Regions from separate parts of the Sporosarcina saromensis genome, predicted to be linked through region 2. Evidence: predicted binding sites of a transcription regulator. Region 2 holds the regulator's gene; each other region holds the start of a gene.

Region 1 (4,261 bases), 650 kb from region 2:
CCCGTAGATAACTCAAAATGACGATCCCCTTCTGAATTCGGTGTAGTCGTCAAGACGAGCAACGCACCGTTATTTTTGTCCGCTTTCCCGAGTTTGTATTCTCGGAGCGCATCGACTGCGAACTGTTCAATCGGCTCGTCACCAATACTCGGCAACGTCAATACGACGAGCTCAGCAGTTGTTCCTTCATCCAACTGTTTACCGAGCCGATTCAATTCCGCTTTCTGCTCGTTCGATAAAATCCCAGCACGATCTTGGATATATTGATCTGCCGCATTCCACGGAGGGATGTCAGCTGCGAACGTCCCTAATGGAAGAATAAGTAAAACGAGACAGGCAGCTAAAAGGAAGCTGACGGTCCGACGAATCAATCTTTGTCATCTCCGAAATCAACTTCAGGCGCTTCATTCGCAGCTGCATCCGTTTTAAAATATTCCTTCTCATCAAAACCAAACATCGACGCGACGAGTCGACCCGGAAAACGTTTCGTCTGCTTATTGTAATCAGCAACGACAGTATTGTAGTCTTGCCGGGCAACTGCTATCCGGTTTTCCGTACCTGCCAACTCATCCATCAATTGCGTAAAGTTCTGATTCGCCTTCAAATCCGGATAATTCTCCACAACAACGAGCAATCGGCTCAACGCACTCGACAACTCAGAATCCGCAGCCGCCTGCTCTTCCGGTCCACTTGCACCCGCAAGCTTTGCACGCGCCTCCGAAATTTGCGTCAGCACTTCCTTCTCATGACTCGCATATCCTTTCACCGTATTCACCAAGTTTGGAATCAAATCCAACCTCCGCTGCAACTGATTCTCCACTTGCGCATACGACTGATCCACATTCTCCTCTAGATTGACAAACTTGTTGTAACTCGGCACGAAAATAAGACCAAGTACAACTACAATTGCAATGATAATGCCAATCGGTCCAAGTAATTTCTTCATCAAACCACTCCCTTATTTACTCATAGTTCCATACCCTACATCGCCTGCTTACTAAACGTGTCCTCATCCACCATAAGCCTATGTTAGAAATGCACTTTTCAAACCAATGATTCAGCCCTCTCCAGGAAAGTTTCGTTGTCAAACGCAGTATACTGCGTATTTTTTAGCAAAGACGATTTTGGTCAATGAACTTGGAACGCTCCTATTTCCGTTATCACCGATTCTAGGCGTGTTATCACCGATTCGGAGCACGTTATCACCGGTTCTCGGTCGTTTATCACCGGTTCGGCACACGTTATCACCGTTTCTCCCACGTTTATCACCGATTCTTCTTTTTCACGATGTTTCCCTTAAATGAGAACCGTTAATTGGTCAAAACCCATTCAGCGCGATTCATTTAATCCATCACACAAAGAAACCACCCACGTTTATGGAGCAAAGACAGATTGCAAATGCGGCATGCTTCCTTCAAACGCCGCATACTTCATCGGAACGCGGCATACTTCTTCAAAACGCCGCATTACATCGCCGTTTGCCGCATAACTAGGCAGAACTCAGCATACTGCGCCAGCTCTCCCCATAAAAAAGCATAAAAAAACTGCAGACATACAAAGTATGCCTACAGCCTAAGTTAACTTATTCCCTTACTTCAAATCTTTCATGTCACTGCGCGTAATAATATGGTCGATCAAACCGTATTCCTTCGCACGTTCAGCCGTCATGAAATTATCGCGGTCCGTATCTTTCGCGATGACTTCAACCGGTTGTCCTGTACGCTCGGAAAGAATTGTGTTCAACTTCTCGCGAAGGAACAAAATGCGTTTCGCTGCGATTTCGATTTCTGTCGCTTGCCCTTGCGCACCGCCAAGTGGTTGGTGAATCATCACTTCGGCATTCGGTAACGCGTAACGCTTTCCTGGTGTACCCGCCGTCAATAAGAACGATCCCATTGAAGCCGCCATACCGATACAAATCGTTTGGATGTCCGGCTTGATGAATTGCATCGTATCGTAAATTGCCATACCAGCTGTAATGCTTCCGCCTGGGCTGTTAATGTAAATGGATACGTCTTTTTCTGGATCTTCCGCTTCCAAGAATAGCAATTGTGCAACGATGGAGTTTGCTACGTTGTCATCAATTGCGCTCCCTAACATAATAATACGGTCTTTCAATAAACGAGAATAAATATCGTAAGCGCGTTCTCCTCGTGTTGTCTGTTCAATAACTGTTGGTATGAGATTCATCCTATTTCCTCCTTTTGACTGGATCGAAATTATCGTTCTGTTGAAATCTTTTATTCAACTGTACATCTATCATACATACTATGGTCAATTAAGGTCAAATATTACGCATTCAGCAATCGTCTCGTCAACAACTGTAATAACGTCCATAGCACGACAATACCGATTCTCCCTACTTTATTCTGCCTAGACTTCATACATTCCCCACTTACTCGCATGTTAGACAACCGCACAAAAAATAAGTCTTGCAATCAAGCCGCGCTATTTGTATAATGGGATTTGTCTGCTACAAGCAGTAGCGCATAATATGCCCTCGTGGTGCAACGGATAGCACGTAAGATTCCGGTTCTTGAGATGTGGGTTCGATTCCTGCCGAGGGCGTAAACGTATAAAAAACCTGTAAATGGGCCCTGCCTGTTTACAGGTTTTTTTGTCCAAAGGAACAGCCGTTTCACAACAATCGAAACGGCTTTTTCTTTTAGTTTTCTTTTTCTACAAGTGCAGTTAGGGTTTCGATCGCTTGCTCTTCATCATTGCCTTCAGCAATTAACGTCACCGATGAACCTCTTGCAATCGCCAAACTCATGACACCCATAATACTCTTCGCGTTCACTTGACGTTCTTCCTTCTTCAGAAACACGTCAGATGTAAATTTATTCGCTTCCTGCACAAACAATGCAGCTTGTCTTGCTTGCAATCCAGTCTTCATTTTCACTTCTACTGTTTTTTCTGCCATTCGCACTAGACTCCTTTCGTCTTCACATTCTCAATCAGTTCAAAATGCCACCAACACGCAGATTTTCTGCAATCTCTTCGATTTTCCGTAAACGGTGATTGACCCCAGATTTACTAACCGTCCCACCTGAAACCATTTCACCAAGCTCTTTTAATGTAATGTCTTGATGGGTGATCCGCAAATGGGCAATCTCTTGTAGGCGTTCAGGTAATTGATCCAACCCGATCGTATTCTGGATGAATTTTATATTTTCAACTTGGCGTTGTGCCGCTCCAATTGTTTTATTCAAATTGGCCGTTTCACAATTCACAAGACGGTTCACACTGTTTCGCATATCCCGCAAAATCCTTACGTCCTCGAACTTCATGACGGATACGTGCGCACCCATCAAGCTTAGAAAATCGGAAATCTTCTCCGCTTCCTTCAGATACGCGATGTACCCTTTCTTCCGCTCAATTGACTTGGCATTCAAATGGAACAGATTCATCAGCTCCACTAGCGCTTCACTATGTTCCTTGTAAAACGAGAAAATCTCCAAATGATAAGAAGATGTCTCCGGGTTATTCACCGACCCGCCAGCCAAAAACGCTCCGCGCAAATAAGACCGCTTACAGCATTTCTTTTTAATCAACTCCGGGACGATTTCATTGTTAAACTGAAACGTTCCTGTCAGGATATACAAATCCTCTAGCAACTGCTTAGCGCCTTCGCGAATACGGCATATGTACACATTGTTCTTCTTCAACCGCATTTTCTTCCGGACTAACAACTCCACTTTATAAGGATATAGCCTTTTAATATTCGAATAGAGCCTCCGCGCAATGGCAGCATTTTCTGTCTGTACATCTAAACTTAACTGTTTGTTGGAAAACGAAAGGGCACCATTCATGCGAATAAATGCAGCAATTTCAGCTTTCACACAACAAGCACTCGTTTCAATTTGCGTCAATTCCTTCTTCACTTCTGCTGCAAAAGACATGACATTCCCCCCTTTCTCGGCGACAATCAAGTCTACTCGCTAACGTTTGGTTGCTCCATATAGCCGATGACCCAAGACGCAACCTTTTGGGCATCATGAATCATTCGGCCATCTACCATCGTTGAAATATCTTTTACGACAATGTTCTGCACAAGGTCTTTCAACGCTTCAATATCATTTTCGACAGGGAGTTGTACATCGGCCCCTTCATCTTGCGGATAAATACGTTCCACATCCGTGTCATTTAACAGCACGGTATCGATGAATTCGCTTCCAGCATGCTCATACAACGCTTTCACATGTTCGGAGGCTGTATACTCGAACGTCTCTCCTGCTTGCGTCGTCAAGTTATTAATATA
Region 2 (4,261 bases):
GTTTCATTCGGATCGCTTCTTCTTGTGCAAGTTGCAACACTTTTTGTGCACGCTGTGTAAAACGATTGAACATCATATGCATTCCACTCCTTTTATTTACCATCTAAACTGTTTTTCGCATGACGCTCACGAAAAATACATCTCTTTTACTCTATTCAATCAGGCCATCAAGCAACCCAATTCCACTAAATTGACTTTGACTATCTTTGACTTAATTATAATAAAAAGAAAAGTCCCTTGCAAAATACTTGCTTACTTTTCTTTATTATTTTCTTCTTGTTGTCGATCTGGTCGCAACCGTTCCCTGAATAAATTCGCTCTGAAAATATCCCGTTCTTCTGCAGTTAACTCTGCTTTCGCATATTGCTGTAAAAAGCCCGGTTGCATGAAAACCATCAACTCATTCAATATAGACATATCAATGTCTTCGATAATATTTAAATCAATACCGAGACGGACATCCGACAGGCAACGTGCAGCTTCCCCAGATGGTAGTAGTCGAGCGTACGTGATGATGCCGAGTGATCTAAATAATTTGTTTTCCAACGCGACGCGTGACTTGGAGAGCAGCAGTTCCCGCGAACGACGTTCATGGGCAATTAATCGTAATGCCACATTTTTCAAGTCCGCTAAAATCTCTTTCTCCGTTTTCCCTAAAGTCGTCTGATTTGAAACTTGATAAATATTCCCTGGCGCTTCACTGCCTTCACCATAGCTCCCTCTTACAACCATCCCTAGTCGGGTGATTGCAGGAATAATTCGATCGATTTGTTTTGTAATCGTCAAAGCCGGTAAATGCATCATGACGGATGCTCGCATGCCCGTACCCGTATTTGACGGGCAACTCGTCAAGTACCCGAACGCTTCATCAAAAGCGTATGGCAATTGGCCTTCCAAATAATTATCAACTGTATCCGCCTGCTCATAGGCATTTTCAAGTTGGAACCCCGGATAGATACATTGAATTCGGATATGGTCTTCCTCATTCACCATTATGCTAATCGTTTCGTCTTCTGATAAGAGGACTGCACCGTGCCGTTTTGAATCTGTCAGTTGAGGGCTGACGAGATGTTTTTCGACAAGAACTTGTCGATCGAGTAACGTTAGCTCAGACATCTTCATATAGGCATACCCTTTTTCTCCAGAATTAAGCAATGCAGTTGAAACTGCTTCATCGATTTTGTGAGCTTCTTCAGCAGTGAATGCAATTGGGAAGCGATACCCCTTTAAATTTCGAGCTAACCGGATTCTTGTCGACATGACGATATCTGCATGCTCGCCACTCGATTTCATCCAACCAGTAACCGCATCCTCCATGAATTTATCAATTGACATCGCCAACATCACCTCCGTCCGCACATTGCGCCAAGCGAAGTTTCAATGCATTCGCCTCGTCCCTCAATGTGGCCGCATCCTCAAACCGCTCCGCCTCAATCGCTTGTTGCATTTCCATTCGAATTTCCTCTATTTTCTTCTTCAAAGCGAACAATTCATTGAATGAAACAGGAATTTTCCCAACGTGTGTCGTATGGCCATTATGGAGTTTGCTCAAAACACGTGGCAATCGCTCTTTGAACGTCGTATAACAAGTAGGGCATCCAAACTTCCCAACGTCTAAAAACCGTCTAAACGTCAATTGACAATCAGGACACTTTGGCCCCTCCGGTAAGCTATCCCTCGTTTGTTGGAAAGGTTGAACTGAGTCCGTACCGCCAAACCAATGGGAGAGGAACTGTTGAATCGAAAGCGGTTCCTGGTTCGGATCCAAGTGAAACATTTGCGATTGGAATGCGCATTTGTCACACAAATGACGTTCGGTTGTCCCATTCGCATTTTCCTGTGTAAAAATTACGGAAGCCTGCCGTTCTTTACAGTTATCACAATTCATCATCTCACCTCTTCGTCATGCTACGCTTGTCATTTGTATAAGAGTGTCATTAATACCGATTGTAAAACCCGTGCCCGTATGATGTCCCGCTCCGGCAATGGGAAATGGAGCGTATTCCGATCTACAGCCGCTAAGATAATTCTCGCTTCTCGCTCAGAAATAGCTTTCTCCTCGAGCATCCTGAGCACTACATCTTCCGCCATCGTATACGTGACACCTTGATGGATGCTCTCTAAAATATGTTCAATCAATTCTTTGTGCGAGTTTGTTTGAACGCGGTAAATTCGTATATACCCGCCACCACCTCGTTTGGACTCGACAGCGTACCCACGTTCTACTGTAAACCGTGTGTTAATGACGTAATTGATTTGGGAAGGAACACATTGAAATTTCTCAGCTACTTCGCTTCGTTTAATCTCAATTGTTCCACTATCTTCTTTTTCGATAATACCCTTCAAATACCCTTCTATAATGTCAGAAATGTTTCGCATATTTTCACCTCTTTCCTCTTGGTGACAAGTCACTGACTTTGACTATCTTTGACTTAATTGTACACGAATAAAACTTGTAATTGCAATTGAAATGCTACCTTCCAGCCATCAAACTCTCTCTTCCATTCAGTCACTATCCCCCAAACTGAGAATTCACAGTCACATTTTGAATGAATACATCATATATTGACAAAGTACTCTTCAACTCTTTTTAGAAACCCCGTAAGAGTTGATGCATACTTTTTTCTTGTTTATAATAGATTTTAGAGGGTAATAAAGTAGTTGAGGATTTTTTTCTGACCTCTTTTTTCCTCGTCACAGAGTTGCGTTCAAGAGGACTGATGAACTGTCGATTGCAAACAATCCCAATTCTTCACCCTGAAGCAATCTGTCCTTTTGAATAGAATTGCGTCTTGATGTATTTACACATAAATTCGAGTGTTCTCGAACAAAACCCTCTACTGTTCTACAGCATCTAACCGAGGCGTGATTTGGATTTGACAGAACAAAAACCTAGAGACACTCTGTCAAATGCACGCAAAACTCTCTTCACGAACCCCAAAACAAAAAGCTCCAGGTACACCCATACCAATGGAGGAGATTTTCAGCATGAACTGGTACGAAAAATTAAGTGAGTATTTCCCGATCGAAGAAATGAAGTCCAAAGAACATATGGACGCCCTATTGAAAGACAAGAAAAACGTCTACATCAAAGAAGAAGGACCGCATCATGTCCTCATGTATGCAGAAACTGAAACATTCATTTTCATCGACTACTTATTTGTCTCCGCTCAATCCCGCGGTGCAGGTCTCGGACGAAAGCTTTTGACATCCTTAAAAGCAAAAGGAAAGCCGATCATTTTAGAAGTGGAACCGGTTGATTACGAAGATACAGACACCGCTAAACGTCTGAAATTTTATGCACGCGAACAATTTCATCACGCGCGACGAATCGGATACAGCAGACGCTCGCTCGCAACCGGCGAACAAACGGAACTCGAAATCCTTTTCTGGTCCCCGACAGACGCCGATGAGGAGACCGTCTACGAAGCGATGAAAACAACATATGAAGAAATCCATACGTATAAGGATGAGACATTTTACGGTGATCAATACGACCCGACCGATAAAGTTTTAGTTTTTGAAAAAGAACGCAAACAAAACATTCTTGAATCCTTTGTAGCAACAAAATAATGAACAAGCAGCCTCTCCACAGTGAGGCTGCTTGTTCTATGTAGATGAAAATTGCTTTAATGTTCATAAACGATTAAAACGTTGTTGACGATAGCTGATAGTATATGGGTGTGTTAGGAAAGGGAGAAGAGTATGCAGAGTATATAAATTCAATTTTATAAGCTAGTCTATATTTTTTTATTTTACTTGTAAGTTGACTGGACATTTACTATCATTCTCATACTAAATCCTTATGAAATTTCACAGTTTGAAAGTACATGAACTTCTTCGTGTCTTCTTGAATTTCAGGATGAAGTTCTTTAAACCAATCTGTTTCAAGATCTCCTTCGGTGCATACATCACCTCTCCAAAAAGTAATACCTAATTTCGGGAATACATACATGAAACCAAATTTGGAATCACTATTTCTAATATATGGAGAGATATTATCCAAGTGTTCTATTAGCTTTTCAGCTTTCGTATTAATAATATCAATCCCCTTAAAATTGCAGTAAAAATGATTTTTTATATGATTCACAATCAAATGAATAGATTGCACTCCTCCCTCTTCATCATATTCAAAATGAAATGTGTAATCATAGCAATTATATTTTTCAATGTAAAATTTATTAACACGTTCTGCTTCTTCTTCTTTCATTCCAAACTTAAAGAATCCAACTGAATATCCTTCTTCAACTGTTAATTCTAC
Region 3 (4,261 bases), 1.4 Mb from region 2:
TTGATGAATGTATGGGCTATGGTATGATAATTAATGAATAAGTATTGTCGAGGTGAATCTGATGAAATATATTATGGCTTTCGTATGGTCTTTCCTTTTAGTGACCATGTTGAATTATGTTGCAGGATCAATCGCTGGAATCCCACATTTCGACTTCATGAGTGGTGTCATCGCTTCTATTGTTCTTGGAGCAATCATTCTCGTTATTACATCTACTATGTCAGATGAGGAAGTAGCAGATTACTGAGCAACCGGGACCGTCCTTACAGAGGGCGGTTTTTTTGTACAAAAAAATGCTTGAATAGCCTTTGATCCGACTACCCAAGCATTCTTCATCATACTTTTTCCACTTGTAACGCTCCGTTGACCATCTCAAGCATCAACTTTTGCCCGTCTTTCAAGTCACCTTTAATGATTTCTTTAGCCACAGCCGTTTCGACATGGCGTTGGATGAACCGTTTTAATGGTCTAGCACCAAAATCCGCGTCGGTCCCTTGATCTACAATCCAATCTAGGACCGCATCATCGAACACCAACTCAACGTCTTGTGAATTGAGTCGTTTCGCCAAATCATCAAGCATTTTACCGGCGATCAAACGGAACGTGTCTCCAGATAATGAATGGAAAATGATAATGTCATCCATTCGGTTTAGTAGCTCCGGTTTGAAATGTCTTCGCAACTCCGCCATGACTAAGTCTTCTGCGGCATGTTCATCCGAGTCAAACTGACCGTCTAGTAAATACGCCGATCCGATGTTCGATGTCATGATAACGACGGTATTTGTAAAATTGACAAGTCTACCTTGTGAATCGGTGATGCGACCGTCGTCTAAGATTTGAAGCAGAATGTTCGACACATCCGGGTGTGCTTTTTCAATTTCGTCGAGCAACACAACGGAATAAGGGTTGCGCCGAACCGCTTCCGTCAACTGTCCGCCTTCCTCATATCCGATATAACCGGGAGGTGCACCGACTAGACGGGACACACTATGCTTCTCCATGTATTCCGACATATCAATTCGAATAAAGTGATCTTCTGAGTCAAAAAGAGTCGCCGCTAACGTTTTCGCCAATTCTGTTTTCCCTACTCCCGTTGGCCCAAGGAAGAGGAAAGAACCAATTGGCTTATTCGGGTCTTTAATACCTGCGCGCGCTCGCCAAACTGCTTCTGTTACAAGTTGCACGGCATCGTCTTGCCCAACGACACGTTCTTCCAACGTTTCACGCAGTCGAAGCAATTTTTCCCTTTCCCCTTCTACAAGTTTCGTCACAGGAATGCCGGTCCATCTCGCGACAATCGTTGCGATTTCCTCTTCCGTCACTTCTTCTCGGAGTAATCGGGTTGAATCTTGATCGACGAGAGAAGCTTCAAGTTCTTGTAACTCCTTCTCCAAATTAGGAATTTTTCCGTATTGGAGTTCTGCCGCTTTATTCAAATCAAAACGATTTTGTGCATCTTCAAGCTCCCGACGATAACGATCGAGTTGTTCACGCTTCGTTTGGATACTGTTCAACGCCTCTTTTTCTTTATCCCATTGTTCTCGCATCTCGGCAGATGAATCCTTTAATTCCTGCAATTCATCCCGTAATGTTGCAAGACGCGTCTGACTCATCGCATCTTTTTCTTTCCGTAATGCTTGTTCTTCAATTTCTAGCTGCATAATTCTCCGCGTCACCGAGTCTAGTTCTTGAGGCATTGAATCGATTTCAGTCCGGATCATTGCACTCGCCTCATCCATTAGGTCAATCGCTTTGTCCGGCATGAAACGCTCCGTCAAATAACGGTCAGATAATGTTGCTGCCGCCACAAGCGCACGGTCATGAATTCTGACACCATGATGGAGTTCGAAGCGTTCCTTCAACCCACGTAAAATTGAAATCGTATCCTCTACAGAAGGTTCACGAACGAGCACTTGTTGGAATCGACGCTCTAGAGCAGGATCTTTTTCGATATACATGCGGTATTCATCAAGCGTCGTCGCGCCGATACAATGCAGTTCACCACGCGCGAGCATCGGTTTTAACATGTTACCGGCATCCATCGCACCGTCTGTTTTACCAGCGCCGACAATCGTATGGATTTCGTCAATGAAAAGGATTATTTCCCCTTCACTCTCTTTCACTTGCTTGAGGACACCTTTTAACCGCTCTTCAAATTCACCACGATATTTCGCTCCTGCAATGAGCGAGCTCATGTCCAACTCGAAAATTTGACGGTTTTTAAGTCCTTCAGGCACATCGCCTTTTACAATCCGTTGGGCCAGCCCTTCCACAATTGCTGTTTTCCCAACGCCTGGTTCTCCAATAAGGACAGGGTTGTTTTTTGTTTTTCTAGATAAAATCCGGATGACATTGCGAATTTCTTCATCCCGTCCAATGACCGGATCCATCTTCCCTTTTCGTACGTCTTCCACTAAATTTCGTCCAAATTGTTCCAACGGCGTTTTTTGATCTTCTTGTACGCTATCCATTCTCATTCATCTATCACCTCAACTGTTTGACTTTGACTATCTTTGATTAATTATAGTATAGTCAAAAATGATCAAAACGTAAAGTTTTTTGCACGTACTGAACGCGTTAAATCGTTAATGAAGTTTTCTTGGTGATACGAGTACCCCATCCTCGTCCGCATAAACATAATGCCCGGGCGTCCAATTGACATCACCAAAAAACAAAGAAACTGACCGCTCGCCTTTCCCTTCCTTTTTACTACGAATCGGATTCTTTCCAATTGCCAGGATTCCTACATCAAGTGCTGCTAATTCGGCCGTATCACGCACACATCCATTAATGATGATACCTGCTACTTTACGTGTTTCGGCAATTTGCGCCAATTGGTCTCCAAGCAATGCACATCTAACAGAACCTCCACCGTCTACGACTAGAACCGTTCCTTCATTCATTTGCTCAAGGGTTTCCCTAACAAGGACGTTATCTTCAAACACACGCACTGTTTCAATTGGTCCAAAAAAGCGCTTCTGCTTGCCGAATGAACGAAACGTGAGTGAGCAAAGCGTCAATTCTTCACCGTATTGGTCAAACAAGTCTGTTGTTTTCATTGAATTTCCTCCTTAGCTAGTAAAAAAAGACTGCATGACATATCGTCAAACAGTCTCTTCGGTGTATAATTAGCGCACACCAAGTGCCATTTTTGCATAGCGGGACATATTGTCACGGGACCATGGTGGACTCCAGACAATATTTACATCTACATCTTTTACTTCAGGAAGCTCCATAAGTTCTTGTTTAATGTGCGCTACAATTTGCGGTCCCATCGGACAGCCCATTGAAGTTAACGTCATCGTAACAATCGCCGTACCTTCTTCGTTTAACTCCGCATCGTAAACAAGTCCTAGGTTGACAATATCGATCCCTAATTCAGGGTCGATGACATTTTCAAGAGCACCCATCAAGCTGCCTTTCATATCCTCGCTCATTCAAATACCCCTTTCGTTTCGTTGTCCCTTCATCATAGCAAGGTTATGCTATTCATTCAAATAACTTGCGAGCCAATCGACCGAACGCAACATGCCTGTTCGAGAAACAGCATGTCCCGCTTCTGAATCGGTCATGAATTCGAACCGTTCTGGTAGGTTGATGTAATCTTTTTTAGCGGCATTATAGAAATTAAACGTTGGTTCATAAGGTACCGTCGTATCATTCTTTCCATGCCAGAAAAATACAGGTCGCCCAGCTAATTTTTCACGTTGTTTCGTCATATCAAAAAATGCTAATGTATCGAGCAACGATTGACGGTCTTCATCCGAAATGGGTAACTTGAAACCTCTTCTCTCAAATTGCGCAATTTGTGCTTTCGCCAATTCGACGTACCCGGGTGCCCCCATCATGACTGTTGCCACATCAATCCACGGATAAGCTGTCAAACAACCGAGCGTCGTAATGCCTCCCATGGAAGTGCCCCCCATGCCAATTTTCGTTACCCCTCTTTGTTGCAGTTCATTGTGCAGCACTGCCATTTCTTCAATCGACGTTAACACGATTTCCCAAAATCGAAGGCTTAATTGCACTTCATCTAACTGTTCACTGCGAACGCCATGCAAATGCGCTTCAGGCAGAAGGACACGGAGCCCTTGCTTGGCCATGTTATATGCGTAATGTAAATTGTGCTCTTTCGCACTTGTAAATCCATGTAAGAAGATTACAGCTGGAATGTTGCTATTTTGCAGGGATTCATCCACAATATGTAATAAAGGGATATTCGTCTTGCCCCATTGTTCGTCTCTAACAATCATGCAAACAC

What was found. Region 2 encodes CtsR, which represses protease genes until heat stress. Its sites were predicted from a motif close to ATGGTCAATAAAGGTCAAACA; they were not measured.
Region 1: a site for CtsR is predicted at 2,271-2,291, ahead of clpP (ATP-dependent Clp endopeptidase proteolytic subunit ClpP). Genes of this name have one in related genera too.
Region 3: a site for CtsR is predicted at 2,529-2,549, ahead of ACVHUV_RS17105 (ATP-dependent Clp protease ATP-binding subunit). Genes of this name have one in related genera too.

What each region holds. Positions count from the first base shown of each region.
Region 1 is NZ_CM142738.1:1,617,476-1,621,736, reverse strand. Features, by position in the region: gene ACVHUV_RS08065 (TPM domain-containing protein) at 1-371, opposite strand, end outside; gene ACVHUV_RS08060 (LemA family protein) at 368-946, opposite strand; gene clpP (ATP-dependent Clp endopeptidase proteolytic subunit ClpP) at 1,591-2,190, opposite strand; tRNA gene ACVHUV_RS08050 (tRNA-Arg) at 2,497-2,568, shown strand; gene ACVHUV_RS08045 (HPr family phosphocarrier protein) at 2,666-2,923, opposite strand; gene whiA (DNA-binding protein WhiA) at 2,958-3,902, opposite strand; gene mgfK (gluconeogenesis morphogenetic factor MgfK) at 3,935-4,261, opposite strand, start outside.
Region 2 is NZ_CM142738.1:971,928-976,188, reverse strand. Features, by position in the region: gene clpC (ATP-dependent protease ATP-binding subunit ClpC) at 1-76, opposite strand, end outside; gene mcsB (protein-arginine kinase McsB) at 253-1,335, opposite strand; gene ACVHUV_RS04725 (UvrB/UvrC motif-containing protein) at 1,325-1,888, opposite strand; gene ACVHUV_RS04720 (CtsR family transcriptional regulator) at 1,918-2,379, opposite strand; gene ACVHUV_RS04715 (N-acetyltransferase) at 2,989-3,573, shown strand; gene ACVHUV_RS04710 (hypothetical protein) at 3,791-4,261, opposite strand, start outside.
Region 3 is NZ_CM142738.1:3,353,811-3,358,071, forward strand. Features, by position in the region: gene ACVHUV_RS17100 (DUF2929 family protein) at 62-247, shown strand; gene ACVHUV_RS17105 (ATP-dependent Clp protease ATP-binding subunit) at 336-2,471, opposite strand; gene rraA (ribonuclease E activity regulator RraA) at 2,586-3,059, opposite strand; gene ACVHUV_RS17115 (metal-sulfur cluster assembly factor) at 3,129-3,437, opposite strand; gene ACVHUV_RS17120 (prolyl oligopeptidase family serine peptidase) at 3,486-4,253, opposite strand.